DNA from 3 places in the Saccharomonospora sp. genome. Region 3 is predicted to be linked to each of the others. Evidence: riboswitches for the same ligand, from Rfam matches in the RefSeq annotation. Region 3 holds a riboswitch; each other region holds the start of a gene.

Region 1 (5,455 bases), on a different contig from region 3:
CATGAGGCCGGTGGCGAGGGTGGTCTTTCCGTGGCCTGAGGCGGGAGCCGCGACGAGAACGCGCGGAAGTCTCACCACTCTATGCCCCGCTGGCCCTTCTGCCCGACGTCCATCGGATGTTTGACGTGCTGCATCTCGGTGACGAGGTCGGCGGCCTCGATCAAGCGTGGGTCCGCGTTCCGACCGGTCACGACCACGTGCTGGCGGCCGGGCCGGTTCGTCAGGGTCTCCACCACGTCGTCGACATCGACCCAGCCCCACTGCATCGGATAGGTGAACTCGTCGAGCACGTAGAGCTGGTGGCGTTCGGCGGCGAGTCGACGTTTGATCTCGGCCCAGCCCTCGGCCGCCGCGGTGGCGTGGTCCTCCTCTGTTCCGGCCTTACGGCTCCACGACCAGCCCGAGCCCATCTTGTGCCACTCGACGGGCCCGCCTTCGCCGGTCTCGGCGTGCAGGGCGGCGAGTCGCTCGAGGACGGTCTGCTCACCGATACGCCACTTGGCCGACTTCACGAACTGGAACACCCCGATGTCCCAGCCCTGGTTCCAGGCGCGCAGCGCCAGCCCGAACGCGGCGGTCGATTTCCCCTTGCCGTTGCCGGTGTGCACCATCAGCAGCGGTCGGTGACGTCGCTGGCGGGTGGTGAGGCCGTCGTTCGGAACGAACAGGGGTTTGCCCTTGGGCATCAGGCCACCTCCCGGCGCGGGGCGGTGACGCTGCGAACGACGTCGGTGAGTCCGTCGGCGGTGACCTCGCCCAACGGGATGTGCTCGGCGTGAAGATGGTCAGCGAGTCGTGCGGCCAGTCCCATCCGGAAGCGGCCGGTCTCGCAGTCGACCACCGCGCTGTAGACACCGGTGGCGGCGAGATGCCGGGCCATGGTGTGAGCCCGGCCCAACGGGTCGGGTCCGGAGGTGGCCCGGCCATCGGTCACCACCACCAACAGCGGTCTGCGTGTCGGATCGCGGAGCGCCTCCCGCCGCAACAGTTCCGCCGAGCATTCCAAACCCTCGGCCAAGGGGGTGCGTCCCCCGGCGGGCAGGTCGGCGAGTCTGCGGGAGGCGACGTCCACCGAGTTCGTGGGCGGCAGTGTCACCTCGGCGGTGTGTCGGCGGAAGGTCACCAACGCCACTTTGTCACGGCGTCGATAGGCGTCCAGCAACAGCGAGAGAACAGCTGTTTTGACCTGTGCCATGCGACGACGGGCGGCCATCGAGCCGGAGGCGTCGACGCACAGCAGCACCAGATTCGACTCCCGGCCCAGGGTTTCGGCGCGGCGTAGGTCGCCGGGTGTGACGATCAGGCCACGCCCATCGGTGAGGCCGCCGCGCAGTCGTTGGTGTGGTGCGGCCGCGGTGATGGTGCCCACCAGGTGGAGGCGACCTTGTGCATTGCCGTCACGTCGTGGCCCGATCACCGCGCCTTGTGGGGTGCGGGCGCGTGATCGGCGTCCGGATTGGCCTTCCCCGGTGCCACGGACGACGAGGAGCGGTGCCCGGCCCGGTCGACCTGCCGCCGCGACGGACGTACCGGCTGATGAGGCGGACTGCTCTGAGGACGGGGATTCCTCCGGCTCGTTCGACCCGTTCCGTTCGTTCCGACCAGGCATGTCGCCTGACGGTGGCGCGGATTGCGTACCGTCACCGGCGTTGGTCGTGTCTTGATCGTCGGCGTCGGCACCACCGCCGGGGCCATCGGGGCCCGGTCCGTCAGGCCCGGGGTCGTCGGGGCCGAGCAGCTCGTCGAGTCGTTCCTCGTCGAGTCCCGGTTCGTCGAAGGGATTGCGGCGGCGCCGGTGCGGCAGTGCGAGCCTAGCCGCAGCGCGGACATCGTCGCGCGTGATGTGGCTTCGCCCCTGCCAAGCGGCGTGAGCCGCGGCGGCGCGGGCGGTCACGAGGTCGGCGCGCAGACCGTCGACGTCGAAAGCGGCGCAGATCTCGGCGATGGTCGTGAGCGTGTCGTCGTCCAACACCACGGTGTCGACCAGGCCTCGGGCGGCGGCTAGACGTTCGCGGAGGGCGTCTTGTTCGGCTTCCCACCGTTCGGCGAAGCCGGCCGGATCGGCGTCGAAGGCGAGGCGCCGCCGGACGACTTCGGCGCGGGTGGTGGGGTCTCGGGGCGCGGCGACTTCGACGGTCAGGCCGAACCGGTCGAGCAGTTGGGGGCGGAGTTCCCCTTCCTCGGGGTTCATCGTGCCGATGAGCACGAACCGGGCGGCGTGTTCGACTGAGAGGCCGTCCCGTTCGACGCTCAAACGGCCGGTGGCCGCCGCGTCCAGCAGCAGATCGACGAGGTGATCAGGCAGCAGGTTGATCTCGTCGACGTAGAGCAGGCCGCGATGGGCGCGGGCGAGGAGGCCTGGTTCGAATTCCACGACGCCCTCACGTAGGGCCTTGTTCAGGTGCAAAGTCCCGGTGACCCGGTCGTCACCGGCGCCCGTAGGGAGTTCGACGAGTCGCGCGGGACGGGTGACCACAGTCGTGTCCGGCCCGAACGGACCGTCGGGGGAGATCTCGTCGGGATCGTCCGGGTCGACGGAGAATCGGTCTTCCTCGTAGACGGCCACCGGCGGCAGGATCTCGGCGAGGCCGCGCACCGTCGTCGTCTTCGCCGTGCCCTTCTCTCCACGTATCAGGACACCGCCGATGAACGGGTCGATCGCGGTGAGTGCGAGGGCGAGTGTCATGTCGTCGGAGCCGACGACGGCGGAAAAAGGGTACTGCACAGGCATGTAGGGCTCCCGCTCGAACTGCCGTGTGTTTCCCGGAACACGGTTGTGCCCGGGGTCGGTTCGAGGCCGGTCTTCGGACTTCCCAGGTCAGTGCCTGGGTCACCGCAGCGGGCCCTGTGCCGGACTTTCACCGGACTTCCCAGATTCTCCCCGTGGCGTGAGCCGTGGGGCACCTCGAGCCGCGGCGATCACCTTAGCCGCACTGGACGGTGTTGGGGAGTCGGGTTCCTGTGAGTACACGCACAGTCGAGCGTGGGCGCTTCGAGTGACTCTTCCGGCCGTCTCCGACTGTCTTGAGCGGATGCGCGTGGTGTCGGGAGGCATTCGAGTCAGCGTTCGGTGGTCCTGTTTTTCGAGTGTCCGGCTTTGGTTTCTCGGAGAGTCGACGATGAGCGGGGTGCCGCAATGGCCTGGAACTCATGGGGTCCGGTGCTTCGTCCGGACGCCCTGGCGGCAGGTGTTGTCCGGTCATCCCGGCTGGAGGTACCCGGTGGGTTTCGAACGAAACCGACCACTCGATCCACAGAAGTCGGCGAGCTGCTCCCGAGGGTGCGGCAGCTCTTTCCACCTCGCTCCTTCGGCTTGGATGTGATCTATCTCGCACTCCCTTGATGTTTGGACGTCCTACTATCTCGGTGGGTCGCGAGACATCGGCTCGATTGTTGTGACGGCGCTTTCGGTGAGCCTGTGTGATTGGTGTGACGGACATAGCTGATGCAGAGAAGGTCCTGATCGTCGACGGTGTGCGAACGCCGGTCGGTGGTTTCGGGGAGCGTTCAAGGACGTCGATGCGTACAAGCTCGGTGGGGTCGCGGGCAAGGCCGCATTGCAGCGAGCGGGTGTCGTCCCGGAGGACATCGACGAGGTCGTGATGGGATGCATCGGCCAGGTCGGCCCCGACGCCTACAACGCCCGCCGGGTGGCGATCGAGTCCGGCCTGCCGAAACAGACCCCCGCGTACACGGTCAACCGGCTCTGCGGTTCGGGCCTGCAGGCGGTGTGGTCGGCGGCGATGCAACTGCGTTGGGGCGGCGCCGACATCCACATGGCGTGACGGCGGAGAACGTCGCCCGGAAGTACGGGGTGTCGCGCGAGGCGCGGGACGAGTTCGCGTGCGCGTCGCAGCGACGCGCCGCGACGGAGGCCGCCAAGTCGGTGTTCGCTGAGGAGATCACGCCGGTCGAGGTCGGTGGCCGCAAACCGTTCACCGTGACCGAGGACGGGCACCCGAAGCCGGAGACGACGCTGGCGAAGCTGCGCCCGGCGTTCGAGAAGGGCGGTTTGGTGACGGCGGGTAACGCCTCGGGCATCAACGACGGTGCCGCGGCGCTCGTTCTGGCCCGGGAATCCGTGGCCACGCAGCGAGGACTGACTGGGCTGGTGAGTCTCGAAGCGGTGGCGACCGCGGCGATGGAGCCGGAGCTGATGGGCTACGCTCCCGTGTTGGTGTTGAACAAACTGTTCGAGATGACCGGCACGGCACCCCACGGTACCCTCGGACATCGACACCATCGAGTTGAACGAGGCGTTCGCGTCCCAGGCGGTCGCCGTGGTCCGGGACGCCAAGCTAGATCCGGAGAAGGTCAATCCGTACGGAGGTGCGATCGCGCTGGGTCATCCGGTGGTGCCACGGGCGCGATCCTGACGTTGCGGGTCGCCAAGGATCTGGTCCGCCGGGATCTGGAGCTGGGGTCGTCACGATGTGCATCGGTGGCGGTCAGGCGCTCGCCGCGTTGTTCCGGCGGGTGTGACATGGCCGAGTTCGTGGCTTACTCCGTCACCGACGGCGTCGCGCGGATGGAACTGAACCGTCCCGACGCGGCCAACGCCCTGGACTTGCCGTTGGCACGTCAGTTGCGAGCCACGGCCGTGCGGGCCGGCGAGGATGACGTCCGTGCCGTATTGGTCACGGGCTCGGGTTCCCGGTTCTGTGCGGTTGTCACGTAATTTCCTCGCCCGCCGCGATCGTCCACTCGCAGAACGTCGTTCCGGTCCGACCATCGCTGATCCTCTGGCCGACCACGTCGAGTAGCGCACCGCATTCGCGAGACGGGGCCGCCCATGTGATCGTCTCGCACCGGGGCATCCCAACCCGGGCCGTGGAGGGTTAGCGGCGGGTCAGGAATTCCTCGATCTCGGAGCCGGACGGGGCCGTGGCCGGTCCGTGCCGGAGCACGGAGATCGCTGCCGCCGCGTTCGCACGCCTTGCAGCGGAGGCGAGGTCGGCACCGTCGAGCAGAGCCGCCGCGAGCACACCGCAATGAGTGTCGCCCGCGCCGTTGGTGTCGACCGGGGTGACCGGGAACCCCGGGATGTGCCGGGCCTCGCCGTTTCGTGCGAGTGCACAGCCCGCCGGCCCGTCCCGCACGATCGCCGCCGCACCGGAACCGAGGCGCTTCGTCAACGAGGATGCCGCCGACACGGCATCGGCAAGCCCGGTCAATTCGCGGGCTTCGCGCGCGTTGCAGCTTAGAATGTCCACCCTGGACAACACTGGGGTCAGGACGTCGGTGGGTATCTCACCGACCAACGGTCCCGGGTCGAACAGCACCGTGGCCACGGACACGTCGGGCAGCCAGCCGAGCAGTGCGGCGCGGTTCGATTCGTGCAGGAGGCTGTAGCCGCTGAGGTAGAGCACGTCTTCGGTGGTGACCTCGACGGTTTTCAACAGGTCAGGCGGGAGTCCGGCTTCCGCGCCGGTTCCGGTGACGAAAGTGCGTTCGC
Region 2 (15,867 bases), on a different contig from region 3:
TCGGGAGATCGGCATCACCTCTCCCGCCATCTACCGCTACTACAAAAGCCGCGACGATCTCGTCTACACATTGGCCAAGGACGTGATCGACGAGCTCGTCGGTGAACTCGGAGCCGCCGCGGCGCGGCACCCCGAGTACCCGGCCCGGCAGATCACCGCCATGATCCGCGCTTTCACCGCCTGGGCCGCGAGGAACCGCGCGGAGTACGGATTCGTCTTCGGCGTCCCGCCGCCCCCGGTCGGGCACGTGTACCGCGAGATCGCCAAAACCTGGACGGTCGAGGTCGGTGGGACCTTCGGCAAGTCGTACCTTCAGCTGTGGCGGCAACGGCCGTTCGACGTGCCCGCGGACGATGACCTGGAGCCCGCGCTGCAAAAGCAGCTGGACAACTACCGCGTTCTCGTCGGCCTGGAGCCGATGCCGCTCGGCGCGATCCTCGTGTTCATCGAATGCTGGTCGCGCATGTACGCCTCGATGTCCTTCGACGTCTCCGGCCTCATGAGCGCCACGTTCACCGACATGAGTCCCATGCACGAACGCATGTGTCGGGGAATCTGCGAACTGCTCGGCATCGAGTACGAACCGCCCGCGATGTCGTGAACCCGACGGCTGGCTCAGGATCACGGGACACCGAACTGGGGCAGATTGTTGTCCTCTCCGAAGTCCACACGCCACCGACCCATCTCGTTCTCCATGCGAATCTCGAAAGAGTTCTCGGGAAGCGGGATGCCGATCTCGGCGACGGCGCGGATCCGCGAATCCATATCCACTGACAGGACCTCAAGTCGTTCGAATTGCTGTTCCCACTCGGGTGGAATTCGTTCCATGAGGACATCGAAGTTTTCCGAACACGAACGCCCTGTGTAGGCTTCGATCTCTATCACCTTTTCGCTCAGCAGGAGGTCGCAGAACAGCTCCGAATCGCCCGAGGAGAACGCATCGATGACGGCTTTGGCCGTCTCCCTGACACCTTCCTCGCCGGGTGCGTCGCCGATCGAGTTGGCGTCAACGCCTCCGGTGCTCACGGCGATGACCGAACCGGTGCCACCCAACAGCACGATCGCGGCGATGATGCTCACGCCGCCGAACGAGATCTTCGTCTGACGCCGTGATTGGTCGATGTTGCCGGTGCCTGTGACGGCCGAGTTCTTCATGGTCGCGCCGGACGCGGTGACGTTGACCTGCTCGACGGTGGACCCTGAAACACCGCCCGGCGTGTGCCACACGCTTTGTACGGCTCGGCCGAGTGCCGCTGCGAAGGCCTGGTCGTGCTGGGCTTCCGTGGCCAGTACTTGTTTCGCGTCGTGAGCGGCCTGGTCGTTTCCGGGATCGGCCTCCAGTGCACCGAGAATCTGTTGACCGACGGGTGTGCGGCGCAGTCGAGTCGCGACGAGGTTGTACAGCGCCTCGGCGGCGGAATCCTGTGTTCGCTGTACCAGGCCGGAAGCCACCTGGGTCAGATATCCGCACAGGTAGGAGACAGCCTGTCCGGCGAGTGTCAAGGGGTCCATTGTTTCCTCCCCAGATGGACGAGCCGACGACCGGGTCCGTCGGTGTTCCGCCGCGCCTCGAAAAAGACAGTTACGGTGTTAATAGGATTAACTCAGGGTGTGATGGTAGCAACATCACATGCTGGTGTCACTACCCGGAGTGATCTGAGTGAGAACGCAAGGTGAACGGGCGTGGCGCTGAGTCGCCCGTGTCGGCCGTGTCGGCTGGGCCGGGCGACGGGTGGCCGGGCGGGAATCTGTTCGCGATTTTTCGGCTGCTCATGCCGAGGGACCGGCCCTCGTCACGCGCTGACAGTGTCGCCAGTGCCGCCGGTGCCGACAGTCGTGCGCGGGGCGGGTCGGCTGAGATTTCGCCACTGTTCGGTGGTCGACCGAACCGTATCCGAGCGTCGGCCGGAAGAGAGTGCCGTCGGCGCCACGGCTGACCACGTGGCCTAGGACGACATTTAGCCCGCTAAACGTTGTCGGTGGGGTGCGGCTGACGCCTCGGGGACCGCGTTTAGCGGGCTAAATGCGGTCCCCCGGTGCCGGAACGCCCTCAGCGCGGGGCCAACAGTTCCCATATGTCGCGGCCGAGGTAGCCGCGTTCTTCGGCGTGGGAGCAGGCCTGGCAAGTGGGCTGGGCGGCTCCGTTGTCGGCGGCGAACGCCGCCACCGCGTCCCGCGTGGTGTCGCCGAACACGCCGTCGGTGGGCACGTCGTAACCGTGTGCCCGCAGTCGCTGCTGTGCCGTGAGCACCTTCTCGCCCGTGTCGCCGGGCCGCAGCAGCGGTGTCGGCGCGGGCTCACGGAAGGACACGCCGAGCCGGTCGGCGACGTCCTGCCGCAGTTCCGGCAGTCGCGCGTACAACACGTCGCCGGGGCAGGCGGTGGAGTTGAAGTCGCGGTGCCCGCGAATCAGCTCGGGGCTGATGTTGTACTGCGACGCCATGTAGGCCACGAGCGAGACAAGCGAGTCCCACAGTGCCTGTGGAACGTCGACTTCCATGTAGAGGCCCTCGTTCTCGATGCCGATGACCTCGCTGTTGTGGTTGGCGACGTTGGCGCCCATGACGTGCTGGACGCCTCCCGTCAGTGCTTCGAGGCTGCGGTGTCTGCCTTCGGTGATGTAGCCGCCTCGGCTGATCGTGAACTGTTGGCCCGTGTCGATCCACCCGTTCGAGTCCATGTGGAAGTTCTGGATGCTGCGGGAGATCGCGAACGCGCGTTCGAGCGAGTAGTCGTCGGTGTTACCCGGCTCCACGGTGTGGTGTACGACGATGTATGTGGGCGGGTGGTCGAGCATGGTGATGGGCCCGCTCGGTGGCCGGGCTTGCCAGTTGCCCGTGTCGTAGATGTGTGGGATCTCCACCTGGCGTCTGCCGGTGGCGGCGGCCTGTGCGGGCACTGCCAGGGCGGCGCCCACGGCTGTGGCGGCGAGGCCTGAGCGGAGTAGTAACGTGCGGCGGTCGATGGAGCGTTTCCCGGGCATGGTGATCTCTCCCTCGCAACGGCGTGGTGAGGATCTTGCCAACTACTCCGAGTTGTTTGTCAATGCTCGCCAGGTAGTGCGAAGCGACCGTCAGCCGTTTGTTCCACGAGTCCGTCGGTGAGCAACGAGGCCAGGCACGCGTCGCGTTGACCGGCCTTCGGCCATGCGAGGTCGAGCTGTGCCTTCTCCACCGGGCCGGTGGTTCCGCGGAGCACGTCGAGCAGCAGGCCGCGCACGTGGCGGTCGGTGCCGCTGTAGCGTTGAGTCGGCTTGGCCGGTCCCGTATACGCAGGTCGGCCTGCCTTTTGCCACGCGCAGTCGGCGAGCAGCGGGCAGTCCTCGCACTGTGGTTTGCGGGCGGTGCAGACGAGCGCGCCGAGTTCCATCAATGCCGCCGAGAACCGGGCGGCACGGGTTTCGTCGAGGCCGTCGGGCAGCAATGCCTCGGCGTCGTCGAGGTCCCGTTTCGTCGCTGGGGGACCGGCGTCACCGGCTCCGTGGACGGCCCTGGCGATCACCCTACGAACGTTGGTGTCCACCACCGGCGCGCGCTTGCCGTAGGCGAAGGCGACGACCGCTCGTGCCGTGTACGCGCCGATGCCGGGAAGCCTCAGCAGCGTGTCGATGTCGGCGGGAACCTCGCCCGCGTGTTCGTCGGCGATGGTGTTCGCGGCCGCGTGCAGCCGCAGTGCGCGGCGCGGGTAGCCGAGTTTGCCCCACGCTCGCAGTACCTCGCCCTGCGGGGCCGCGGCGAGGTCCGCCGGTTTCGGCCAGCGCTCCATCCACTGCTGCCACACCGGCAACACTCTGGCCACGGGTGTCTGTTGCAGCATGATCTCGCTGACGAGCACACCCCACGGGGTGCAGTCGGGGCGGCGCCACGGCAGGTCCCGCGCGTTGGCGTCGAACCAGTCGAGCAGTGTCTGGGGGTCGATGGGCATCCCCGGAAGACTAACCCGATCGGGGACGAGCGGATCAGACGACTTCGCGGAGCACCCCGGTGTGCACTTCGTAGACGAATCCGCGCACGAGGTCGGTGTGCAGCAGGTACGGATTGCGCTTGACCCGTTGGATCGACTGTCGGACGTTGGCGTCGACGTCGCGGAACGCCTCGACGGCCCACGGCGGGCGCATGCCGCTGGCCTCCTCCAGTTCGTCTTTGAAGCTGTCCTCGGTCACCGTGTTCAACCCGCAGTCGGTGTGCTGCACGATCAGGATCTCCCGCGTGCCGAGCTTGCGCTGACTCAAGGCGAGCGAACGGATCGCGTCGTCGGTGACGATGCCGCCCGCGTTGCGCAGCACGTGTGACTCACCCTGCAGCAACCCGAAGATCTCGAACACCCGGATCCGCGCGTCCATGCAGGTCAGGATGGCCACGCGAAGTGAAGGCCGCGGTGAGGAACGGTCACCCCGTACGACGTTGCCGAGTTCTCTGTTGCGTTCGAGTAGCAGGTCGATCGCGGTCATGGGGTCTTACTCCTGCCCGGGTCAGTGCATAGTCCTGCCGGTCGCTGACCTTCCGGTCAGGGGCCGAACCATTGTTCTTCAGCAGTGCGTGGTGGCGCCGATGTGGTGCCGATCCGCAGTTCGGTGGGCAGGGTGATCATTTTTGGTTCGATCCGGTCGTTGGCTTCCAGTAGGAGCTTGCCCGCGACTTTGCCCTTCTCCAGCACGGGTTGGTGCACGGTTGTGAGTCCTGCTCGGGAGGATTCGGCGATGCCGTCGAAGCCGGTGATCGTCAGGTCGGCGGGGACCCGCAACCCTCGTCGGCCGGCCTCGGCGAGTGCGCCGAGAGCGAGGATGTCCGAGGTACAGATCAGTGCGGTGACGCGGGGGTGGGCGTCGAGCAGCTGCCTCGCCGCTGTGGCGCCGTCGTCGACGGTGTGGTCGAAGCGCTCGACCACGGGGACGGTGTTCCAGTCGACTCCCGCGGCTTCGAACGTCTTCGCGAGCGCGGCCAGGCGTGCGCGCTGGACGTGGTAGCGCGCACGCTGTTGGCGTTCCAGGGACACGAAACCGTCGTTGCGGTCGCGTGCCAGCCGCATGCACAACACGCCGATCTGGCGGTGTCCGAGGCCCACGACGTGATTGGCCACTCGCACGATGGCGTCCTCGTCGTCGGGGGCGACGCGGTCGACGTTTTCGAGTTGAGGCTGGTCGATGACGACGGTGGGTACCGGGCGGGACAGGACGGCCTCGAGGTGAGGGTCGTCGTCGGGTACCGAGTACACGACGAACCCGTCGACGCCCGCGCGGTGTACGGCGGCGACCTCCTCCCGGCCGGGGCTGGCCGGCACGAGATGCAGGCCGACGCCGGCGTTCTCGCACGCGAGCGCGAGACCTTCGAGCACACCCACAGCGGCGGGGTCACGGAAGGCGTAGGACAGGTTCTCGGTGAGCAGCAGGCCCACGGCCCCGGCCTTGCGGGTGCGCAACGACCTGGCCACGGGGTCGGGGCCGGGATACCCGAGTCGGCGGGCTGTCTCCAGGACGCGTCGGCGCAGCTCCGGCGACAGTTGGTCCGGCCGGTTGTACGCATTGGACACAGTGGTCCTGGACACGCCCAGTTCGGCGGCCAGTGAAGCGAGTGTTGCTTGCCGCCTGGTTCGCATCGGCCGGTTCATGAACAAACCGTAACGGTTCAGAAGCCACAGCAGAAGCAGTGGACAACGTGCGTCACATGGTTGCTTTGAGTAGCAGGGTAATTCACTCGACCGGTGGGCGAACCGGGGGTCGGTGTTGTATAGTGATATCGAAAATCATTTCCAATAGGCCGGGATGGGGTCTTCGATGCAAGCCGTCCGCCGTCGTCGTCTGTTCGCTGGTATTTCACTGTCGGCCGCACTGGTCGTGGGCGCGGTCGCCTGCGGTGGTGAAGGCAGTGAAGACGGCTTCGACGGCACGGACGATCGGGTGCCGGTCGCCACGTCCACCAATGTGTGGGCCGATGTCGTCGAGGCCGTCGGGGGCGACCACGTCGAGGTGTCCTCCATCATCGAGGACTCCACCGACCCTCACTCCTATCAGGCCGCGGCGGCCGATGCTGCGACCGTGAACGCCGCTCGACTGCTCGTCTACAACGGCGGCGGGTACGACGACTTCTTCGTCCAGCTCGCCGAGAGCTCCGATGCGCCCGCCGTCGTGGCCGTCGACCAAGCCGACCACGGCGACCACGGCGACCACGGTGAGCACCGCGACCACGGCGAACACGGTGAACACAGTGGTGAGCACGGCGGTGATTCCCACGCGCACGGCAACGAACACGTGTGGTACGACCTGCGGGTGATGAGTGCCGTCGCCGACAGTGTGGCGGCCGAGCTCAGCGACCTGCTGCCGGAGCGAAGCGACACGTTCGAAAGGAACGCCGCCGACTTCGCCGAGCGCATCGACGAACTCGGGCAGGGCGTCGAGCGGATCGCCCAGGAACACGCGGGTGCCGCGGTCGTCGCGACCGAGCCGATCGCCCACTACCTGTTCGTCTCCGCTGGGCTGGAGGACATCACACCGCACGAGTTCACCGCGGCCGTCGAGAACGAGACCGATGTGCCCGCCACCGCCCAACAGCGGATGCTGGAGCTCGTGTCGGACGAGGCCGATGTGGTGGTGCGCAACGTACAGACGGCCACTCCCGCCACGGAGAACGTCGTCGGTGCGGCCCAAAAGGCGGGTACACCGGTCGTCGACGTCACCGAGACGTTGCCTGAGGGGCAGAGCGACTACATTTCCTGGATGGGCGGCCAGATCGACGCGCTCGCGAAGGCCTTGGACAAGTGAGCGGGATTGACCGAGTGGACATGACGACAGCAGGCGGTGCCGCCGTCGAGATCAAGGCAGCGGCGCTGCGGTTCGGTGAACGGACGCTGTGGTCGGGGCTTGATCTCGCCGTCGCGCCCGGCGAGTTCCTGGCGGTACTCGGCCCGAACGGTTCGGGCAAGACCAGTCTGTTGCGGGTGCTGTTGGGACAGCAGCCGTTGAGCGCGGGCACGGTCACCGTGGCGGGACGCCCACCCGGTCGAGGCAGTGAACGCGTCGGTTACGTGCCGCAGCAGCGGGCCGTGGACGACGGCCTGACGCTGAGGGGAAGGGATCTCGTCGGGCTCGGCCTCGACGGACACAGGTGGGGATTCGGGCTGCGGGGTCTGCGCCAGCGGCGCGCTCGCATCGACGCGGCCATCGAAGCCGTCGGCGCCCAGCGGTACGCGGACTCACCGGTGGGCAAGCTCTCCGGTGGTGAACAACAGCGGCTCCGGGTGGCACAGGCACTCATTGGTGAGCCCGACGTGTTGTTGTGCGACGAACCGTTGGCCTCTCTCGACCTCACCCATCAGCGCGTGGTGGCCGACCTCATCGACGAGCGCAGACGTACGGCTGACACGGCGGTCCTGTTCGTCACCCACGAGATCAATCCGATCCTGCCCTACGTCGATCGGGTGCTCTATCTCGTCGACGGTCAGTTCCGTGTCGGTACACCCGACGAGGTGATGACCTCGCAGACACTGTCCGAGTTGTACCGCTCGCGGGTCGAGGTCGTCAGGATCGGCGGGCAGATCCACGTCGCGGGCACGCAGAGCGCGCTCTGCGAGGACGAAATGCACCACTCCTAAAAGCCCGTCGTTCGAATCCGTCCCCCGCGCACATTCACCCGACTCGAAGGCTTTCGCATGGAGCAATTGTTCGACTTCGACCTGACACTGGAGCTGCTCGGTTTCGACTTCGTGCAGACGGCCCTGCTCGCTGCGGCCGTGCTCGGGCTCGTGGCGGGCATCCTGGGGCCGCTCATCGTCATGCGCCGAATGTCGTTCGCCGTGCACGGCACGGCCGAGCTGGCGTTCACCGGCGCCGCCGCCGCGCTGTTGCTGGGCATCGGGGTGAGCTACGGGGCGCTGGCGGGTGCGGTGATCGCCGCGCTGCTGCTCGGGCTGCTCGGGGGACGTGAGTCGGACCGCGACTCGGTGATCGGCGTGATCCTCGCCTTCGGACTCGGTCTCGGAGTGCTGTTGCTGTGGTACTACCCGGGTCGAGCGTCCAACAAATTCGGCATCCTGGTGGGCCAGATCGTGGCCATCGAGCCCACCGACCTCACCACGTTGTTGATCGCGGCGGGCATCGTGCTCGTGGTGTCGGCGATCATCTACCGACCGTTGTTGTTCTTCAGCGTGGACCCCGCCGTCGCGTCGGCGCGCGGCGTTCCGGGGAGGTTGTTGGCGCCGCTGTTCGCGGTGCTCATTGGGATCGCCACCGCACTCGGGGTGCAGATCGTGGGCGCGCTGCTGGTGGTGGCGTTGATGGTGACGCCCGCCGCTGCCGCCGCCCGCGTGACCGCGAGTCCGCTTCGCGCGACCGTCCTGGCCGTGATCTTCGCCGAGTTGGCCGCACTCGGAGGCATCGTGTTGTCGCTCGCTCCGGGAGCGCCCGTCAGCTTCTTCGTCACCGCTATCTCGTTCACGATCTACCTCGTGTGCCGGGTCGTGGAGTGGGCGCGCAACAGAGCGGCCGGAGTCAATGCCGGCGACAGCGCCGACAGCGAGGCACGGCGCGAGCCGGTCAGCGCGGCGTGATCGGCCGCGATCAACCGCGATCAATGCAGCATCAGCAGGACCTGTAGTTCGCCCACGATGAAACCGATGGCCCCGCCGACGGCGATGAGTTTCCATTCGTCCTGCCGGAACGCGGGGCGCAGCAAGCCCTCGTATTCGAGGGACGTCATGCGCATCATGCGTTGCTCCACGATGTTGGTCACGTCCATCGCCCTGGCGAGGTAGTCCTCCGCGTGGCGGAGGATGTCGGGCAGGCGTTCGATGACCTTGGTGGCCGCCGCGTCCTTGATCTCGTCGAGGCGTTGTCGCCCGAGGGCGGCGGGGACGAACGGGCCCGCGGCCTGTGACTGTTCGTCGATGGCCTCGGCGACGAGCTTTCGCACCATCGCCACCAGGTGGTCGGACCTGGGGCCGTCGAAGATGCCCTGCATCAGGTTCCGCACCGTCAACAACTCGCCGGCGATCATGTCGCCGTACTGGTGGGCGACTTCGGCGCGCCTGCGTTGGAACAGGCCCTGCAACACGAATCCGCCCGGCAATCGGATCGGATCCCGCGGAACAAAGATCAACTTGATGGCGAGCCAGTCGGTGAACAATCCGATGGCGGCACCGAAGATCGGCATGACGAGCGGATTTTTCGTCAACGCCCACACGATCGACTGAACAATGCCGAGAGTGAACCCGAAATAAATACCCGAACGAGCGATGAACGCCATTTCGGGACGGGAGGTCTCTCTGATCAACTTCACGAGTAGCGCCTTGTTGTGAGTGAGGCGCTGCATACTCAGGTGTTTGATGTCGAGGATGTCGTCGATGTTGTTCCGCAACTCCTCCATCACCTGATGGAACAGGCGTGGTGAGGCAGCTTGGATGTGCTTCACCACCAGGTCCTGCGCCATCGGTGGGAGCCGCTGCCACAGCCTCGGATGATGTTCGGACAACACCTCTCTGGCGATGTCGTCGACGGCCTTCAGCAGCGGTTGCTCGATCTCGCGCAGGAGCCGGTCCGGGTCGATCCTGGCGAAGACGTCGGAGACGTCCAGCACGTTGCGGGTGAGCAGGTCCGTCGCGGTGGCGGCCATCCTGCCACCGTGCCGGGGCACCACGCCCTGCCAGCCGAGGAAGGTTCCCTTGATGCCAATGAACTCCATCGGCCGGAACATCATCTCGATGGCGACCCGTTTGGTGACGTAACCGATGAGGGCGGCCACCACGGGAATTGCGGTGTAGAGGGGCCAGTTCGCGGCGAGGTCGGCGAGAACTGCCTCCACTGCGACCTCCTAGCCGATGTCGGCACACGGATTTCTCGCGGAACCTTTCAGCGCTGCTGTCCGATACTTCGCCGGAAAGGGGCAAGCGAGAGATGGGATCGGCGACCCGGACTCATTATGGTGGCCGAATGGCTGAAGCGCAGGCATCCCCTACACAGGTGACGAATCCGCAGTTCGCGACTGCCTTTCGCGGCTACGAGCAGGTGCAAGTGGACGAGCACGTCAAAAAGCTCACCGCAGAGCTGGCCAGTGCTACGCGGCACCGCGATGAGGCCACGGCGTCGGTCGCCGAGCTGACGAAGGCACTGAGTTACGCGCAGAAGGAACTCGCCGACACCAAGACCGCGCTGGCGCGCATGGTGGAGGATCCGGCAGGGCCCGCCGCCATGACCGAGCGGGTCAAAACCATGATGCAGCTCGCCGAGGAGGAGATCGCCGAGCTGAAGGCGAAGGCCGAGAGGGAGGCGGCCGACATGCGCGACGCCGCCGATGCCTACGCCGAGAAGACCAGGGCCAAGGCTCAGGCCGAGGCCGAGAAACTCGCGGCCGACGCCGCGAAGGAACGGGACCGCCTCGACGAGGAAGCGCGGCAGCGGCGTGAGAATCAGCGCGAGGCCGTCGAGAAGGAGCTCGCCGCGCAACGCGAGAGGACGGAGAACGAGACCGCGGAGCTGCAGCGGGTCACCAAGAAGAAGACCGACGCCATGATCGCCGAGGCCGAGAGCAGGTTCGCCGAAGCCAGGACACTGCGCAAGGAGGCCTACGAGTTCCGGGCCGCGGTGTTCGACGGACTCACCGCCAGTCAGTCGGTATTGCAGCAGGCCATCGAACGTTTGGGGGTCGATCCGACTCCGGCGCAGCTTGAGGAGCAGGACCGCCGCAGTGCCGCGCAAGCCTCCGCCGGCAGCGGCTCGACCGAGGGGGAGAAGCAGCCGGCGTGACCGGCGCCGATATTCGGTTGCCCCGCTGACCACTGTCGACGACAGCGGTCGACCGCGCGTACCGCGCTTGTGCCGGGAGTCAGCAGAGTCGGGGGAATCGGTTTCGCGGTCGCTCGACACTCTGATCGTCGACCACGCCCATTCCTCCGGCTCCGCACTCGACGAGTGGACCGCGGAGGAACTCGACACGACGTGGTCGGTCAATGTGCGTGTCACGTCGTTGCTCGTGCGGGCTTTCGCGGAGCAGTACCGAAGGGGTGGTTCGTTCCCCTCGGGTTGGCACTGGAACACACCGGCGGAGGCGGCGGCGGTGGTGTCGTTACTGCTCGGCGAGGATGCCTCGACCATCACCGGGAACGTCGTGGACGCCGAGGCCGGTTTCCGTCGTTGGTCGTTGTAACCGACGCGGGCGACACCGGGCGGCGACAGTGCTGGTGACGGTGCTTACGACACTGGCGTCGAGCTGCCGAAACGGTGGACACGGTGCACCATCGACGAGTGGACTCCAACGCCGCAGCAGGAAAGCCGCAGGTCGTCGATTTCCAGGTGTACGGCCTGGACGAGAAGTTCCACGGTCCTCGTTGGGTGGACTTCTTCGAAGGTCTACCGGGCACACCGCCGTGGGCGTTGTGGCTCGGCCACCGGGAACTGGACGCCGACGGTGGCGTGCGGGTGGGCACTTTGCCGAGGCAACGGTACGAGTCGGTGATGTGCCCGAACGGTAAGGACCCGTTGGCAGAAGTGGCGTTCAGCGGAGCGTTCGGAGTGGTCAACGTGACCCTGCCGGACAGCTCGGTGCCGAGGCCCGATGGGCTCATCCCCGCGCTCGTGGAACACGCCGAACAGCAGTCTCGCCGCTACTCCGATTGGCCCGTCGTCTGGTGGAGCATCGAGGGCGCGGAGGTGCGGGCGCGGGTGTGGCGCTTCGCCGGCGGGTGGGCCGCGTTCTCCACGGCGCTGGACGATGTCTACCTCGTCGCGGTGGGCACCGGGATGGAGCCGCAGAACCTGTCGTTCGAACCGGTGACCGATGGTTTCGTCTACGGAACCGACCTTTCGGCACCGCTCGATCTGGCTGAGCTCGGGAGGCAGAAGAGCGTCAGGCCCGAGGCGTGGCTGCTACCACCTCGACGTGACGGTTTCCACCCCGACCAACTGGCGTTCGTCCCGGACGAGTCGGAGGAACCGGACGAGGCAGGAGAACCGGAGGAGTCGGGGGCCTGAAGTGTTGCTCCGACCGGGCGACACCCTTGTTCTACGCGGTAGCGCCACTATCCTGAGTCGCGCTGGTGGTTCGCCCCGTCCGCCAGGCGGGGCGTCGTAAGAGGGAACCCGGTGGGAATCCGGGACTGCCCCGCAGCGGTGAGCGGGAACGAACGCCGTGACCGGTCAGATCGACCGGTGACACTCGCACTGGGCTTTACGGCCTGGGAAGCGACGGCCAGTAGGAATCCGGTACGCGCCGGACCTGCCCGCGAGTCCGAAGACCTGCCATCGGTGCGTACACCGCCGGTGTGCGCGACCTTCCGGATGTTCGAGGGAACTCCGGCGGACGGGAGAGGACGACGTGGCACGGTCATCGTCGTGCTGTTCGCCTGCGGGTTCCTTCGGCAGTTCTTCCGGTGACGCCGTCGAGCTCGCGAGGAGAGAGCCTTGGCCACCACGATCGGATCGACCGTACTCGGCTATCCCAGGATCGGACCGAACCGGGAACTCAAGCGCGCCCTGGAACGCTATTGGGCGTCGCGTGGCAGCGAAGCGGAGTTGAGGGAGACCGCCCGTTCCCTTCGCGCGGACACGTGGCGCACCCTGCGGGAGGCGGGACTGGACTCGGTTCCCGATTCGTTCTCCTTCTACGATCACGTGTTGGATACGGCCGTGACGTTCGGTGCCGTTCCGCAGCGTTACGCCGACCTCGGCCTGAACCCACTCGACACCTACTTCGCGATGGCGCGTGGCACCGATTCCGTGCCGCCACTGGAGATGACGAAGTGGTTCGACACCAACTACCACTATCTGGTGCCCGAGATCGGCCCGGACACTCGGTTCTCGGTGGCCGACCGTGCCGTGGTGGAGCGGTTCCACGAGGCCTTGGAACTGGGTGTGCGTACCCGGCCTGTGCTGGTCGGCCCGGTGACACTGCTGTTACTGTCCAAACCGGATCCGGATGCTCCCGAGGGATTCTCTCCTTTGGACAGCGTGGACAAACTGGTTCTGGCTTATGCCGAATTGTTGCGTGAACTGCGTCGTGCGGGCGTGGACTGGGTGCAGCTCGATGAACCCGCCTTCGCCGCTGACCGCACGCGACGCGAACTCGACGCGTTGCGCGACACTTACCACGCGTTGGGTTCGATCGGCGACCGGCCGAAGCTCTTCGTGCCCGGCTACTTCGGGGATCTCGGCGATGCGTTGGGGATCCTGGCCTCGGCGCCCATCGAGGCCGTCGGGGTCGACTTCGTGGCTGGAGACTCGCGAGTGGACGATCTTTCGGCGTTGACCGGCTTGCGGGACAAGACATTGGTGGCCGGTCTCGTCGACGGGCGCAATGTGTGGCGCACCGATCTCGACCGGGCTTTGACCACGGCCGCCACGCTGCTCGGTATGGCAGGCGACGTCGCCGTTGGCACGTCCTGTTCGTTGCTGCACGTGCCGTACGACGTGGCCGTCGAGACTCACCTGGATGCGCAGGTGAGGACGTGGTTGTCCTTCGCTCGCCAGAAGGTCGACGAGGTCGTTGTGCTCGGCCGTGCGCTGCGCGAGGGACGCGACGAGTTGGAAGGAGAACTCGTCGCCGCACGCCGAGCCGTCGCCGACCGCAACGGCGCCGACCGGGTGCGGGATGAGAGCGTCCGGCGACGGCTGGCCGAGCTGCGCCCGCAGGATGCGCGTCGCGCCGACTACGCCGTCCGGCAGCACGAACAACAGGAGCAACTGCGACTTCCCGCGCTGCCGACGACGACCATCGGTTCGTTCCCGCAGACCACGGAGGTGCGCAAAACCCGTGCGGCACTGCGTGCCGGCGAGATCGAACACTCCGAGTACGTCGGCAGGATGCGTGGTGAGATCGAACGTGTCGTCCGGTTGCAGGAGGAACTGGGGCTGGATGTGCTCGTGCACGGCGAACCCGAACGCAACGACATGGTGCAGTACTTCGCCGAGCATCTGGCCGGTTTCGTCAGCACCGAGCACGGTTGGGTGCAGTCGTACGGGTCTCGATGTGTGCGGCCACCGATCCTGTTCGGCGACGTGTCGCGGCCCGAGCCCATCAGCGTCGAATGGTCCGCCTACGCGCAGAGCCTCACCGACCGGCCGGTGAAGGGCATGTTGACCGGCCCGGTCACCATTCTGGCGTGGTCGTTCGTCCGTGACGACCAGCCGCTCGCCGACACAGCCAGGCAGGTGGCTTTGGCCCTTCGAGACGAGGTGCGCGACTTGGAGGCCGCCGGGTTGCGGATCATCCAGGTCGACGAGCCGGCGTTGCGGGAGCTACTGCCGCTGCGCGCATGGCAGCACAAGGAGTACCTGGACTGGGCGCCCGAGGCGTTCCGGTTGGCCACCTCGGGGGTGCGGGAAAGCACCCAGGTGCACACGCACCTGTGCTACTCGGAGTTCGGCGACGTCATCGATGCGATCGTGGCGTTGGACGCCGATGTCACCAGCATCGAGGCCGCCCGGTCTCGAATGGAGGTGCTTGCCGATCTCGACACCGTGGGGTTCGCGCGCGGCATCGGGCCAGGCGTGTACGACATCCATTCCCCTCGAGTGCCGGACGAGGACGAGATCGTGGCGTTGCTGCGGGCCGCGCTGGACGCGGTTCCGGCGCGGCGACTATGGGCCAATCCCGATTGTGGTTTGAAGACCCGAGGCTACGGTGAGGTGGAGCCGGCGTTGCGGAACCTCGTGAACGCCGCTGCGCGGGTCCGGAACACGTTGAGGTGACAGGCGAATCCGCGCCGCCGTCCCTCGGTTCGGGGCGGCGACGCGGGTCGAGGTCGGTGACCCGGCACAGGATCAACCCGTCCGGGCGCACCACGAACACCTCGCCGGTGCGGGCACCCAGGACCTGGGCGATCGTGCGGTCCGAGTCCTCGACGACGGTGAGGTCGCTGCCCGACCGGATGGTCGATCCGGGCGAGGCCACCACCACGGCGCGGACCTGCTCGGTGGGCAGTGCTTCGGCGAGCTGTTCGGCACTGGCCACCACGATGTCCGCGGCGGAGGGTTCGAGCTCGAACCTGAGGAACGCGAATCCGGTGCCCCGCACCGTGTTCAGCGACGATTCCTCGACACCGGCGGCGGTCCTCACGGACACCTTGCGGTCCTCCAGCGGGTCGCCCGGCAGGGCGCCCGTGATGTCCGGATCCACCGGCCATGTCAGGGGCGACGCGTGTGCGTGCGTGGCGCTCGACTGGCGCGGGTTCACCAGGTGGGAGAACTCGGAACACTCGGTGGACAACGCGAGCACCGCGTCGCGAGTGGCGCGGAATCCGTGACCGCCCGGCGACATGACCAAAGTGGACTTACTTGCGTTGTCCACATTCTGTTGCCACGCAGCGTGTCGTTCGGCGGAGTAGATGTTCAACAACGATTCGGCACCGTGGCCGCCCACGACCGCCGCGAGCTGACGGAGGGTGTAGGCCGGCATTGGGTCGATGCGCGCCATACCCAGAAGGTAATCCAGTCTCCCGGCGTGGGGGTGTTGCGACGTGTCCTCGTGACCGGTCGGGTGTGACCTACTGTTCGTACCGGTGTGACCGAGTGATCGGTTGCTGCGGGTCCAGTCGAGTTCACCGTCGTTGATGGCCTGCAGTGCGCGGTCCAGCCACTCGATTTCCGCGCGCCGCATGATGATGCCGTAGTCGTCTTCGATCAGCAGGATTCGCGACAGGTGACGTCGCGTCGGCGCAACCCGGTGCGTAGCCGGACGGGCTCCCACCCGATCGGCGGCGTCGGAACCGGTAGGGCCGGGCAGACTGCTTTCTGTATTTACCCGTGCACGTACGGCTACCCTGGTGGGTGCGACTCCGCGAATGAGGTGGGCTGATGGAGACGTTCGGGCAGCGGTTGCGTCGCCTGCGGGTGGAGGCGGGTTTGTCGCAGTCGCGGCTTGCCGGACTCCCCGATGACCAGCAGAA
Region 3 (10,311 bases):
CACGCCATATCAGCACCAGGCGAAGGCGTTCGAGCGCCTCTCCACGCGCGAGGGCGCCGCCGAACCGACCATCGTCACCACGGGCACGGGCTCGGGTAAGACCGAGTCGTTCCTCTACCCGGTACTCGACCACGCCGTACGCGCACGGGCTCGTGGTGAGAAGGGCATCAAGGCTCTCTTGCTGTACCCGATGAACGCGCTCGTCACCGACCAAGCCCGCCGCATCGCGGAGCTGCTGCACGACGATCCTCGGCTCAAGAGCGTCACGGCAGGCGTGTACATCGGCGGCGAGGGCAAACACACCCAGCCGTCGCGTGAGCATCTCGTGGACAGCCGAAGGGTGCTGCGGGAGGACCCTCCGGACATTCTGCTGACCAACTACAAGATGCTCGACCTGTTGCTGCTGCGCCCGGCGGATGCGCCGCTGTGGGAGCAGTCGGCTGCGAGCCTGCAATACCTAGTCCTCGACGAGTTCCACACCTACGACGGCGCTCAGGGCACCGACGTCGCCATGCTGTTGCGTCGCCTCGGCGCAACACTGAAAGTCGCCGAACCCGGTCGCCCGCTTGGCCGGATCACCCCCGTGGCCACCTCGGCCACTCTCGGCGGTGCCACCCGGTCGGAAGAGTTGCGCAACTTCGCCGAGACCATCTTCGGTACGTCGTTCCCGTCAGACGCCGTCATCACCGAAAACCGGCTGGAAGCGGCCGATGTGGTGCCGGATGTCGACTTCAGCCTGACCATCCCCGACGTAACGTCGATCAATCAGTTTGATCCTCCCGACGCGACTCGCTCCGATTCTTGGCAGGAGCTTGCACATGCCTTTCTCGGAGGAGCCATTCCCGATCGAATCGCGCTCGGGAGGCGCCTCAGCCGCAGCTTCCTCACCCGGGCCGTGGTGCAGGCACTCGCGGACGAGCCCCTGACGCTGCCCCAGGCCGTGGATGCGGTCACCAACTCCGGTGTGTTGCAGTGGGGGGTTGCCAGGGAACGGGACCCGAAAGGGGTCGAGAACGCACTCCTGCGCTTCCTTGCGCTGCTGTCCGCCGCCAGGATCGGCGGTGGTCGAGGGCGGACCCGGCCGCTCGTGAACGTCGAAGTGCAGCTTTGGATCCGCGAACTCACGCGAATGCTGCGCGCCGTCAAATCCGAACCGCAGTTCGGTTGGTGGCATGACGGCCCCACAGACCACGACGTGCGCTACCTGCCTGCCGCCTACTGTCGCGTGTGTGGTCGATCGGGATGGCAGACGGTGGCCACCGAACTCGGCGAAGAGCTGGAAGGCTCCCCGGAGAAAGTCTGGCGAACGAGTGTGACCGATCGCCGGAAGCTGCGCACGCTCTTGCTCGCCCGTGACGATGAACCCGATGCCCGACGCATCGATCCCCGGACACTCGCATACTCCCGTGACGGCGAGCCGGGACTGTCCGTGCTCGTGACCCCCGATGAGGAGGCTGCCACCGAGCAACGGTGTCCGTCTTGCGGTGCCGACGACGCCGTCCGATTCCTCGGCTCGTCGGTGGCGACTTTGGTCAGCGTGGCCCTCACCCAGCTTTTCGGCTCCAACCTCATCAGCCATGGGGAGAAGAAGACCCTGGTCTTCACCGACTCGGTGCAGGATGCCGCCCACCGGGCGGCGTTCATCGAAGGCAGGGCCTTCCAATTCAACCTACGTTCGGCGTTGTTGCGTGCGGTCGGAGACCGACCACGCAGCCTGCAGGACGTGACCACGGCCCTGGCCGCAAGCCCCACCGAGGACCTCTACGCCATCGCCCCTCCGGACTTCACGCGCAGGCTCGGCTTCGAGGGCGAGTGGCTCGACCGGGACAGGGGCGGTCGCAGACGGCGGTTGCTCGGAACTCGACTGACCTTCCAAGCGCACCTCGAAATCGGTCTACGGTCCCGACTCGGTCGGACACTGGAACTCACCGGTGCCCTCGCCGTCGACTACGACATGGACCTGGGTCGGTACGCAACCTTGGCCCGCGACGCCCACGAGAACCTGCCCGAACGCGGTATGAGCCTGCCCGACCGGGAAGCGTACGAGGTCTGGCTGCTGGGATTGCTCGACCGGCTGCGAAAGCGGGGCGGGATCGCGCACCAGTGGCTCGACGCGTATGTGCAGCGGGACGGCAATCGATGGCCGATCTGGGGTGGAAGTCCCGCGGGGATGCAGAAGTTCCCCCGCGGGCGGCCCGCACCCGTCTTCTACAGCACGTCGACCAGTGGCGACTTCGACAGTCTTCGTCCCCGCGGCGAGTCGTGGCTGGTGGACTGGACGGAACGGTGTTTGGAAGTCGGCCGGGCCGAGGCTCGCGCTCTTCTCGAGCCCGTGGTCCGATTGCTGGCCGAGGGCGAGACTCCACCGCTGCTGCGCCGCACGTCCCAAACGGATGCCGCGGTGTTCGGACTCGATCCGGCCCGGATCGAGCTGATCCCGTTGAACAACAGCGAGCTGGAGCATGCCCACCTGAGGTGCCCGAAATGCCACCACATCCAGCCCGTTGCGCCGAAGCGGTTCGACCGGTGGCTGTCAGCGCCGTGCCCCAGAATGCGCTGCACCGGACACCTGGAGCCGCATCGAGTACGGGAAGACAACTTCTATCGCAGGCTTTACCGCTCCGGGCGCCTGCGACACCTCGTGAGTCACGAACACACGGCGCTTCTGGACGACGATACGCGGCTCGAAGTCGAACGCCGCTTCTCCAACGGTTCCTCACCGATAGACCCGAACGTGCTGACGTGCACGCCGACGTTGGAACTGGGTATCGACATCGGTGACCTGTCGACTGTCGGGCTGGCCTCCCTACCACCGACTCCGGCTAACTACCTCCAACGGGTCGGCCGGGCGGGCAGGTCCACCGGCAACGCACTGGTGCTCGCGACGGTACCGAGCAGTCCACGAGAGCTGTACTACCTGTCGGAGCCGAAGCACCTCATCGACGGCGAGGTCATTCCACCGGCGGCCTACCTGTCGGCCACCGAGCTGTTGTGTCGGCAATACCTGGCGTATTGCTTCGACCGGGTCGCTTCCGGTGACATTCGGCTCGACCGTGAGATGCCGCGCCTGCTCGGTGCCTTGCTCGACAACGGGCTGGCCGAGGGAAGTTGGCTGCGGCAGTTCGTCGACACGGTGACCAAGAACGCCCACGTGCTGGCCGAGCAGTTCCTCTCCCTCTACGGCGACGCCATCGACGAGGAGGTCCGCCGAGCGGTGCGGTCCTTCGCCGCCAAAGGGCTGCGCGACAAGCTCGCCCGTGTGGTGTTCCAATGGGCGGACCAGAGAAAGGAACTGGAATACCGGCAGGGTGAGCTCGCCACGGCGATCGATAGTCTCGAGACCCAGAAGCATCTCGACGACACCCAGGTCGAGGACCGTCGACGCTGGATCGGTGAGTACAGGGCACTCACCCACATGTTGCGCGATACGTGGAACCGCAACGCGTTGACCGGGCTCGGTGAGTTGTCCCTCCTGCCGAGCTACAACTTGCTCGACGAGCACACCGAGCTCGACGTGTCGCTGTGGTGGACCACCGACGACGAGGGCGAGAAGAAATTCCACACCAGCGAACACAGCTACGGGCGCGGCAGCCGTACTGCTCTCACGGAATTTGCCCCCGGCGCGGTCTTCTATGCCCAGGGATACCGAGTGGAGATCGATGCTTTGGAGCTCGGGCCCTCCGGACAGCCTCATTGGCGGCACATGCGGTTGTGCCCGGACTGCGGATGGGGAACCGAGACCGTCGATCCGGCTCCCCCCGCGTGCCCGCGGTGCCGCAGCACCGGCGTTGCCGATGCGGGCGCTGTTCACAAGGTGCTCGAATTACGAAAGGCCTCCGCGGTTCACCGTCGTGACGAGGCCTTGATCGAAGACGAGACCGAGGACCGGACCCGCACCCGATTCATCACGGTCACCGGCGTGGATGTGGATTACGACCAGATCCAAGGTGCCTGGCGGCTCAGGGGGCAAGCCTTCGGTGCCGAATACATTCGGCAGGCGACCATCCGCACGGTCAACCTCGGGCGTGCCGACCGGCCCGGCCCCGATATCTCCGTGGCGGGAACTCATACCTCGGCCCCACGCTTCCCGAGTTGTGTGTACTGCGGAGTTGTCCGCCAGAGCGCTGAGGACAAGGTGCGGCATCGCGGGTGGTGCTCGACACGGCGGGGAACCGCGCCACGCTGGGTTGACCTACTGCTTTCCCACGAGATCACCACTCAGGCCGTGCGGTTGCTGCTGCCGGTGTCCACCTTCCAGGTCAACCTGCGTCTCGTCTCCCTGAAGACCGCCCTCCTTTTGGGGCTGCACCAGGATTTCGGCGGAGCACCTCAGCACCTCGACATCGTCACGGCGCGTATGCCCGACGAGCATCGCCGGGTCAGACAGTTCTTGGTGTTGCATGACACGGTGCCCGGCGGCACCGGCTACCTCGATCGCTTCGGCGACCCCAACCGAATGCGTCGCATCCTGCAACAGGCCTACGAGGTGCTCAGCTCCTGCCAGTGCCAGTTCGAAGAGCGTGCCGCCTGCCACCGCTGCTTGCTCAGAGTCGCCGAACCGGGAGAAGTGGAGCACGCCAACCGCCGGGTGGCGATGGAGCTACTGGCCGAACTCCTCGACAACTGGTCGGTGGAAGGCATTCCTACCGTTGCCGACATCGACATCTCCTCCCTCCAGCTCTCTGAGCTGGAACTCCGGTTCCGGGAGGTGCTCAAGAGCGCGGTGAGCCGGGGAGAAGGACAGTCCTGGACGAGTTCGACCGGGCAGCGGGGTGAAGAACTCGACATCCATCTGCTCAGCCCGAACCAGGAGCCACGCCGGTGGACCGTGCGTCCTCTGGTGCGCGTGACCGCCGGCAAGGTCATCACAGAACCCGACTTTCTCTTCACGCGGCAGGATGCTCAGGACGCACCTGTTGCGGTCTATCTCGACGGCCGGGCTTATCACGCCTCGGTGGAAAACGACCGCACCGCGGACGACGCCGTCAAGCGTACGGCGCTGCGAGACGCGGGATATCGGGTGTGGTCTTTGACTTTCCAGGATGTCGAAGACTTCGCACGGATGCTCGACGGCTACGACAGCATGTTGCCTACTTTGGTCGACAGCAAGGCCGCCAATGTCGCACGGGCCGCTGTCGGTGACAGACGTGCCTCGCTGCTCTGGGGGAACCCGATGCGAGCGTTGCTCGAGTATCTTCGCGATCCCGGCGAGGCGGTGTGGGGCCAGACGGCGGTGCAGACCTGTATCGCCCTCATGAGTTCGAACGACCACCGTGGGCATCCGCCGACGCAAGTGGTTCCGGAGGAACTGCCTTCCACACTGCTGGCTTGGGCTCGGGGCGAGCGTCCCGACGGGCGTGGTGGTGCGGTCGTAGTGGCGTCTTGTGTCGGGATGTCGGGCCTTCCGATCGGTATTGTCGGTAGCTCGCACGGAGCGGGGACCGACACCATCGGGGCCGTGACCGTGTTGGACGACCGGCCCAGTGAAGTGGGCGGCCGATCCCACGAACAGCAGTGGCGAGACTGGCTCAGCTGGTCGAACGTGCTCCAGTTCCTCCCACTTCCCACGTATGGATCTGCCATGCCGATGCGGATGGCCGAGTGTTGGACCCGGAGTTCACTTGACGTCTTTGCGGGCAGGTTCCTGCCCCTGGCCCGGCCGTCCACTGTGGAGAGAGAAGCGACAGTGGATGTCGTTCCTGCCCGGTGGGAAATCGTCATCGAATTCACTCATGAACGCCTCGCTCGAATCGGAAAGCGGTTGGCGGAACTCGACATACCGGAGCCCGAGCCCGGCGGTGAGGTCGGTGATCCCAAGGGAGATTTGTGGCCGGTGGAGTACTGCTGGCCCGATCGGAAGTTCGCAGCAGTCATCGACGTCTGTGACAACAGGGACCAATGGCTACGCCGTAACGGGTGGCAGGCCTGGTTGTTCGAGGAAGGCGACGACGAGGAGGAACTTGTGAACAAGATCGCGGCAGCGTTCGGAAAGCAGGTCTGATGAGTACACGTGTGGTGGTGTCGGGTCTGTTCAGCAAGAGCTACTCCAGTTTGGACGGATCGATAAAGAACAAGGTCCTCGACTTCGTCGTCAAGCTTCAGGAACGCCCCGACCTCACTGGTCTCGACCTCAAGACTCCCGAAGGCGTCCGCGATCCGCGAATCAAGACGGCACGGGTGAACGACTTTTGGCGCGCGGTTCTCATCGAACTTCCTCGGGCCAGTGGATACGTGCTCGTGGCGGTGAAACCCCACGATGATGCCTACACTTACGCGGCCAAGCTGCGCTTCGGGGTGAACGAAGTGACCGGCGCGCTCGACGTGGTGGATGCCGCGGCGCTGAACAAGGCGATCACTCAGGCGAGCGCGGTGTCGAGCACCCAGCCGCGGCGCACTCCCGTCCTCAGCGGCATCCGAGCTCGTGACCTTCGGCGATTCGGTATCGACACCGACATCGCCGAGCGTTTGGTGACCATCACTGACGAGGACCAGCTTCTTACGGTGGCTGAGGAGTTGCCGGGCGTGCAGGGCAATGCGGTCTTGGACCTTGCCGCCGGTCGTGGGGTGGACGAAGTGTGGGCCGACCTCATCGCCGAGGTCGAATCGAACATCGACACCGGTGACCTGCTGGGTGCGCTCGACCGTCCGCAGTCCAGGCTCGTCTTCACGGACGGCAGTATCGAGGAACTGCGAGCGGCGCTCGAGTCGGATCTCAAGGCTTGGCGCATTTGGTTGCACCCGTTGCAGCGCAGGCTCGCCTACCACAACGGCTGGAAGGGGCCGTATCGCGTGACCGGGGGAGCGGGCACGGGCAAGACCGTGACCGCCATCCATCGGGCTCGCCATCTTGCCCAGCGCCTTGACGAGGAGGCGAGCGACGCGAAGGTGTTGTTCACGACCTTCACTCGGAACCTGGCGCAGAACATCGAGTCCCAGCTCACTGAACTGGCGGGGCCGGAATTGATGCGACGACGGGTGGATGTCGTCAACATCGACTCGCTGGCGCAGCGGGTCCTTCGGATCGGGGACGGAGCCCGGCTGACGCTGCGGAAAGACGATGATCCCGGTGTGCTGCAAGCATGGGAGACAGCTCGTGCGGCGGCTGCCGAAGAGTGGGACATCTCTTTCTTACAGAGCGAGTGGAACGAAGTAGTTCTCGCGCAAGGTATTGAGGAAAGAGCCGAATACCTCACCGTGTCCCGTAGTGGTAGGGGAAGGCGCATCTCTCGGCTTCAGCGAGCGGACCTGTGGGCGGTATTCGAACGGTTCACCCAGCTCCTCAATGCGCAGAACCTGATCACTTTCACACGGGCTGCTGCGAGGGCGGCGACCATTGCCGCGCAACTGAACCCGCACGAGGCGCCTGTCTTCGACAGTGGTATTCGCCGCGGTGCCCTCCCCAAATACCGCTATGTCGTCGTGGATGAAGCACAAGATCTGCACCCTGCCCACTGGAGGTTGATTCGGGCATTGGTGCCTCACGACAGTGATGATCTGTTCATCGTGGGTGATGCGCATCAGCGGATTTACGGCAAGCCGATTGTGCTGTCGCGATACGGTATCGAAACGAGAGGCCGGTCTCGGCGGCTCACCGTGAACTATCGGACTTCCCGAGAGATCCTCGATTGGTCGCTAAAGGTGGCCTACGGACACGCTGTGGATGACCTCGAAGGCGATACCGAATCTCTGGCGGGGGCACGTTCGGCGTTCCGAGGCCCTGTCCCGGAGGCCCGCGGTTTCGACAGCTCGAGGCAGGAGCATTCGGCGCTGATCGACAAGCTCCAGTCCTGGCGTCGGGACGGGGTGACTTGGTCGCAGATGGCCGTCGTAACGCGGTCGAACCGAAGGGTTGCTGATCTGGCGGATACCTTGTCCACCGGAGGAGTGCCCGCGGCTGAAGTAGGTGCAGGGACGGACGAGAACGCTCTCGGTGAGGTCGTCCGGGTAATGACGATGCACCGTGCTAAAGGTCTCGAATACCGTGCTGTCGCGATTGTGGGTGTCTCGCAGCGTGAGCTCCCTCCACGGGGCGTTCGGGAGCTTAAGGAGCCGGAACGTGAGGTCGCATGGGCCAGGGAGCGAGGATTGGTCTACGTGGCGGGTTCTCGCGCTCGTGAGTACCTGTACATCTCGTGGGCCGGGGAACGTTCCGAGCTGCTGGCCGGTACGGTGATTGATGAGGGCGAGCTCCGAGGTGGCCGTGCACTGCCGTGAGTGACACGGCACATCTGATCCGGCTGCTCCGGCTGGGCGGACGTCCTTGTCCTGCCGGACAGCGCCACTATCCTGAGTCGCCGCCGGTGGTTCGCCCGTCTCCGGGCGGGGCGTCGCAAGAGGGAACCCGGTGGGAATCCGGGACTGCCCCGCAGCGGTGAGTGGGAACGAACGCCGTGGCCGGTCGTCTCGACCGGCGACACCCGCACTGGGCCTTTCGGCCTGGGAAGCGACGGCCGGTAGGGAAACCCGGCGTGAGCCGGTCCGCCCGCGAGTCCGAAGACCTGCCATCGGTGCGCACACCGCCGGTGTGCGCGACCTACCGGACGTTCGAGGGAAACTCCGGCGCGAGGACGACGTGGCGTGGTCATCGTCGTGCTGTTCGCCTGCGAGCTTTTTCGGAACCGTCCGGTGACGCCGTCGAGCTCGCGAGGGGAGAGCCTTGGCCACCACGATCGGAACGACCGTACTCGGTTATCCCAGGATCGGACCGAATCGGGGCAACTCAAACGCGTCCTGGAACGCTATTGGGCGTCGCGGTGCGATGAAGCGGAGTTGAGGGAGACGGCCCGTGCCCTGCGCACGGACACGTGGCGCACCCTGCGGGACGCCGGTCTGGACTCGATTCCCGAAACGCTCTCCTGCTATGACCACGTCCTGGACACGGCCGTGACATTCGGCGCCGTCCCACGGCGCTACGCCGACCTCGGGCTGAGCCCGCTCGACACCTGCGATGACGTGGGGCGCGGAGTCCGTGCCGCCGCTGGAGCTGACGAAGTGGTTCAACACCAACTAACCACTACCTGGTTCCCGAGATCGGTCCGGACACCCGGTTCTCGGTGGCCGATCGTGCCGTGGTGGAGTGGTTTCACGAGGCCGTGGAGTCGGGGTGCGCACCCGTCCGGTGTTGGTCGGCCCGGTGACGCTGCTGCTTATATCCGAACCAGACCATGATGCCCCCGGCGGATTCCGGTATGTGAACATTGTGGACAGACTGATCCCGGACTGCGCCGAGCTGTTGCGTGGACTGCACGGTGTGGGCGTGGACTGGGTGCAACTCGACGAACCCTCGTTGCGCAACCTCGTGAACGCCGCCGCGCGGATGCGGAACACGTTGAGTTGACGGCGGCGTCGACTCCGGCGCGCTTTCTGGGGTCAGGCCGGTTACAGCTCGGGTCGTCCTTGGTTACACTGGCAGGCACGTCTCTTCGCGACGATCAACGTCCCCCAGGCCGGGATCGGGGTTCCCGCGAAGGGGATGACTCCGCGAGCGACGTGGTCCTTCGTCGCCCCGACCACCGCTTACTGCCGAGGACCCGCGTTTGTGTGCCCGTCCGGCCACGCCGCCACGGCATCGGGCCACCGACCCCGCCACGGTGGAACGGATCGTCGCCGGGCTCCGTCGGTTGTGGACCTCCACTCGAGACCCTGGGCGAGCTCCGTCGCGTCGGGCGAAGGCCGACTCGCCCTCGTCCGTGCCACGACGGGCCGCAAGTGCGTCCGCGCGGACCGCGGAACCGCGGTTTTCAGAACTGGTAGTACAGGAACGGGCTGAACGTTCCCGTCGCCACCAGGATCGCGGCGTAGAGCGCGCCGATCGTCATCACCGTGACGCGCAGGACCATGGCCGGGGTGGTGCGCGACGACTCCAGAAGCGGCCCCGTGACCGGATGGGCGGGCAGGAAGAACACCGCCATCGCGCCCAGCAGCAACACCAGTCGCTGGTTCGTGACCGCGGCCTCCACCGCCTCGGTCAGACCGGTGAAATCAGGCAGCAGCATGTTGCCCAACATCGTGAACGCGTAGCCGAGGTCGGGTGCGCGGAAGAACACCCACCCGAAGATCACGAGTACCAGGGTGAGCGCCCGACGACCGATGACGGCGCCCGGGGTCTTGGGGGAGGCGCTCCAACCGGTGGAGCGTTCCACGACCAGCAGGATGCCGTGATAGGCGCCCCACACCACGTACGTCCACGCAGCGCCGTGCCAGAACCCCGTCAACAGGAACACGATCCACAGGTTGCGGTACGTCTTCGCCGCACCGCCCCGGTTACCGCCCAGCGGGATGTACACGTAGTCGCGGAACCACCGCGACAGC

What was found. Region 3 has a riboswitch for cobalamin ahead of M7H19_RS00470 (5-methyltetrahydropteroyltriglutamate--homocysteine S-methyltransferase). Riboswitches for the same ligand answer to the same signal wherever they lie in the genome.
Region 1: linked by a shared signal. The riboswitch ahead of M7H19_RS15600 (magnesium chelatase subunit D family protein) and the one ahead of M7H19_RS00470 (5-methyltetrahydropteroyltriglutamate--homocysteine S-methyltransferase) in region 3 are both predicted to bind cobalamin.
Region 2: linked by a shared signal. The riboswitch ahead of metE (5-methyltetrahydropteroyltriglutamate--homocysteine S-methyltransferase) and the one ahead of M7H19_RS00470 (5-methyltetrahydropteroyltriglutamate--homocysteine S-methyltransferase) in region 3 are both predicted to bind cobalamin.

Annotation. Positions count from the first base shown of each region.
Region 1 covers NZ_DAHVQP010000129.1:113-5,567, forward strand. Annotated here, with positions in the region: partial or broken gene M7H19_RS15590 (cobyrinic acid a,c-diamide synthase) at 1-78, opposite strand, end outside; gene cobO (cob(I)yrinic acid a,c-diamide adenosyltransferase) at 72-686, opposite strand; gene M7H19_RS15600 (magnesium chelatase subunit D family protein) at 686-2,731, opposite strand; cobalamin riboswitch at 2,778-2,923, opposite strand; partial or broken gene M7H19_RS18660 (acetyl-CoA C-acyltransferase) at 3,543-4,021, shown strand; gene M7H19_RS18665 (hypothetical protein) at 4,281-4,376, shown strand; gene M7H19_RS18670 (enoyl-CoA hydratase-related protein) at 4,484-4,678, shown strand; gene M7H19_RS15610 (PfkB family carbohydrate kinase) at 4,839-5,455, opposite strand, start outside.
Region 2 covers NZ_DAHVQP010000097.1:1,517-17,383, reverse strand. Annotated here, with positions in the region: gene M7H19_RS11530 (TetR/AcrR family transcriptional regulator) at 1-601, shown strand, start outside; gene M7H19_RS11525 (hypothetical protein) at 622-1,512, opposite strand; gene M7H19_RS11520 (N-acetylmuramoyl-L-alanine amidase) at 2,051-2,983, opposite strand; gene M7H19_RS11515 (A/G-specific adenine glycosylase) at 3,043-3,924, opposite strand; gene M7H19_RS11510 (carbonic anhydrase) at 3,959-4,450, opposite strand; gene M7H19_RS11505 (LacI family DNA-binding transcriptional regulator) at 4,507-5,607, opposite strand; gene M7H19_RS11500 (zinc ABC transporter substrate-binding protein) at 5,774-6,757, shown strand; gene M7H19_RS11495 (ABC transporter ATP-binding protein) at 6,778-7,587, shown strand; gene M7H19_RS11490 (metal ABC transporter permease) at 7,645-8,541, shown strand; gene M7H19_RS11485 (DUF445 family protein) at 8,562-9,791, opposite strand; gene M7H19_RS11480 (DivIVA domain-containing protein) at 9,920-10,732, shown strand; gene M7H19_RS11475 (hypothetical protein) at 10,800-11,132, shown strand; gene M7H19_RS11470 (hypothetical protein) at 11,231-11,956, shown strand; cobalamin riboswitch at 12,006-12,243, shown strand; gene metE (5-methyltetrahydropteroyltriglutamate--homocysteine S-methyltransferase) at 12,386-14,671, shown strand; gene M7H19_RS11460 (hypothetical protein) at 14,728-15,225, shown strand; gene M7H19_RS11455 (hypothetical protein) at 15,776-15,867, shown strand, end outside.
Region 3 covers NZ_DAHVQP010000006.1:1,212-11,522, forward strand. Annotated here, with positions in the region: gene M7H19_RS00460 (DEAD/DEAH box helicase) at 1-6,001, shown strand, start outside; gene M7H19_RS00465 (UvrD-helicase domain-containing protein) at 6,001-8,214, shown strand; cobalamin riboswitch at 8,285-8,521, shown strand; partial or broken gene M7H19_RS00470 (5-methyltetrahydropteroyltriglutamate--homocysteine S-methyltransferase) at 8,657-9,286, shown strand; partial or broken gene M7H19_RS00475 (MBOAT family O-acyltransferase) at 9,741-10,311, opposite strand, start outside.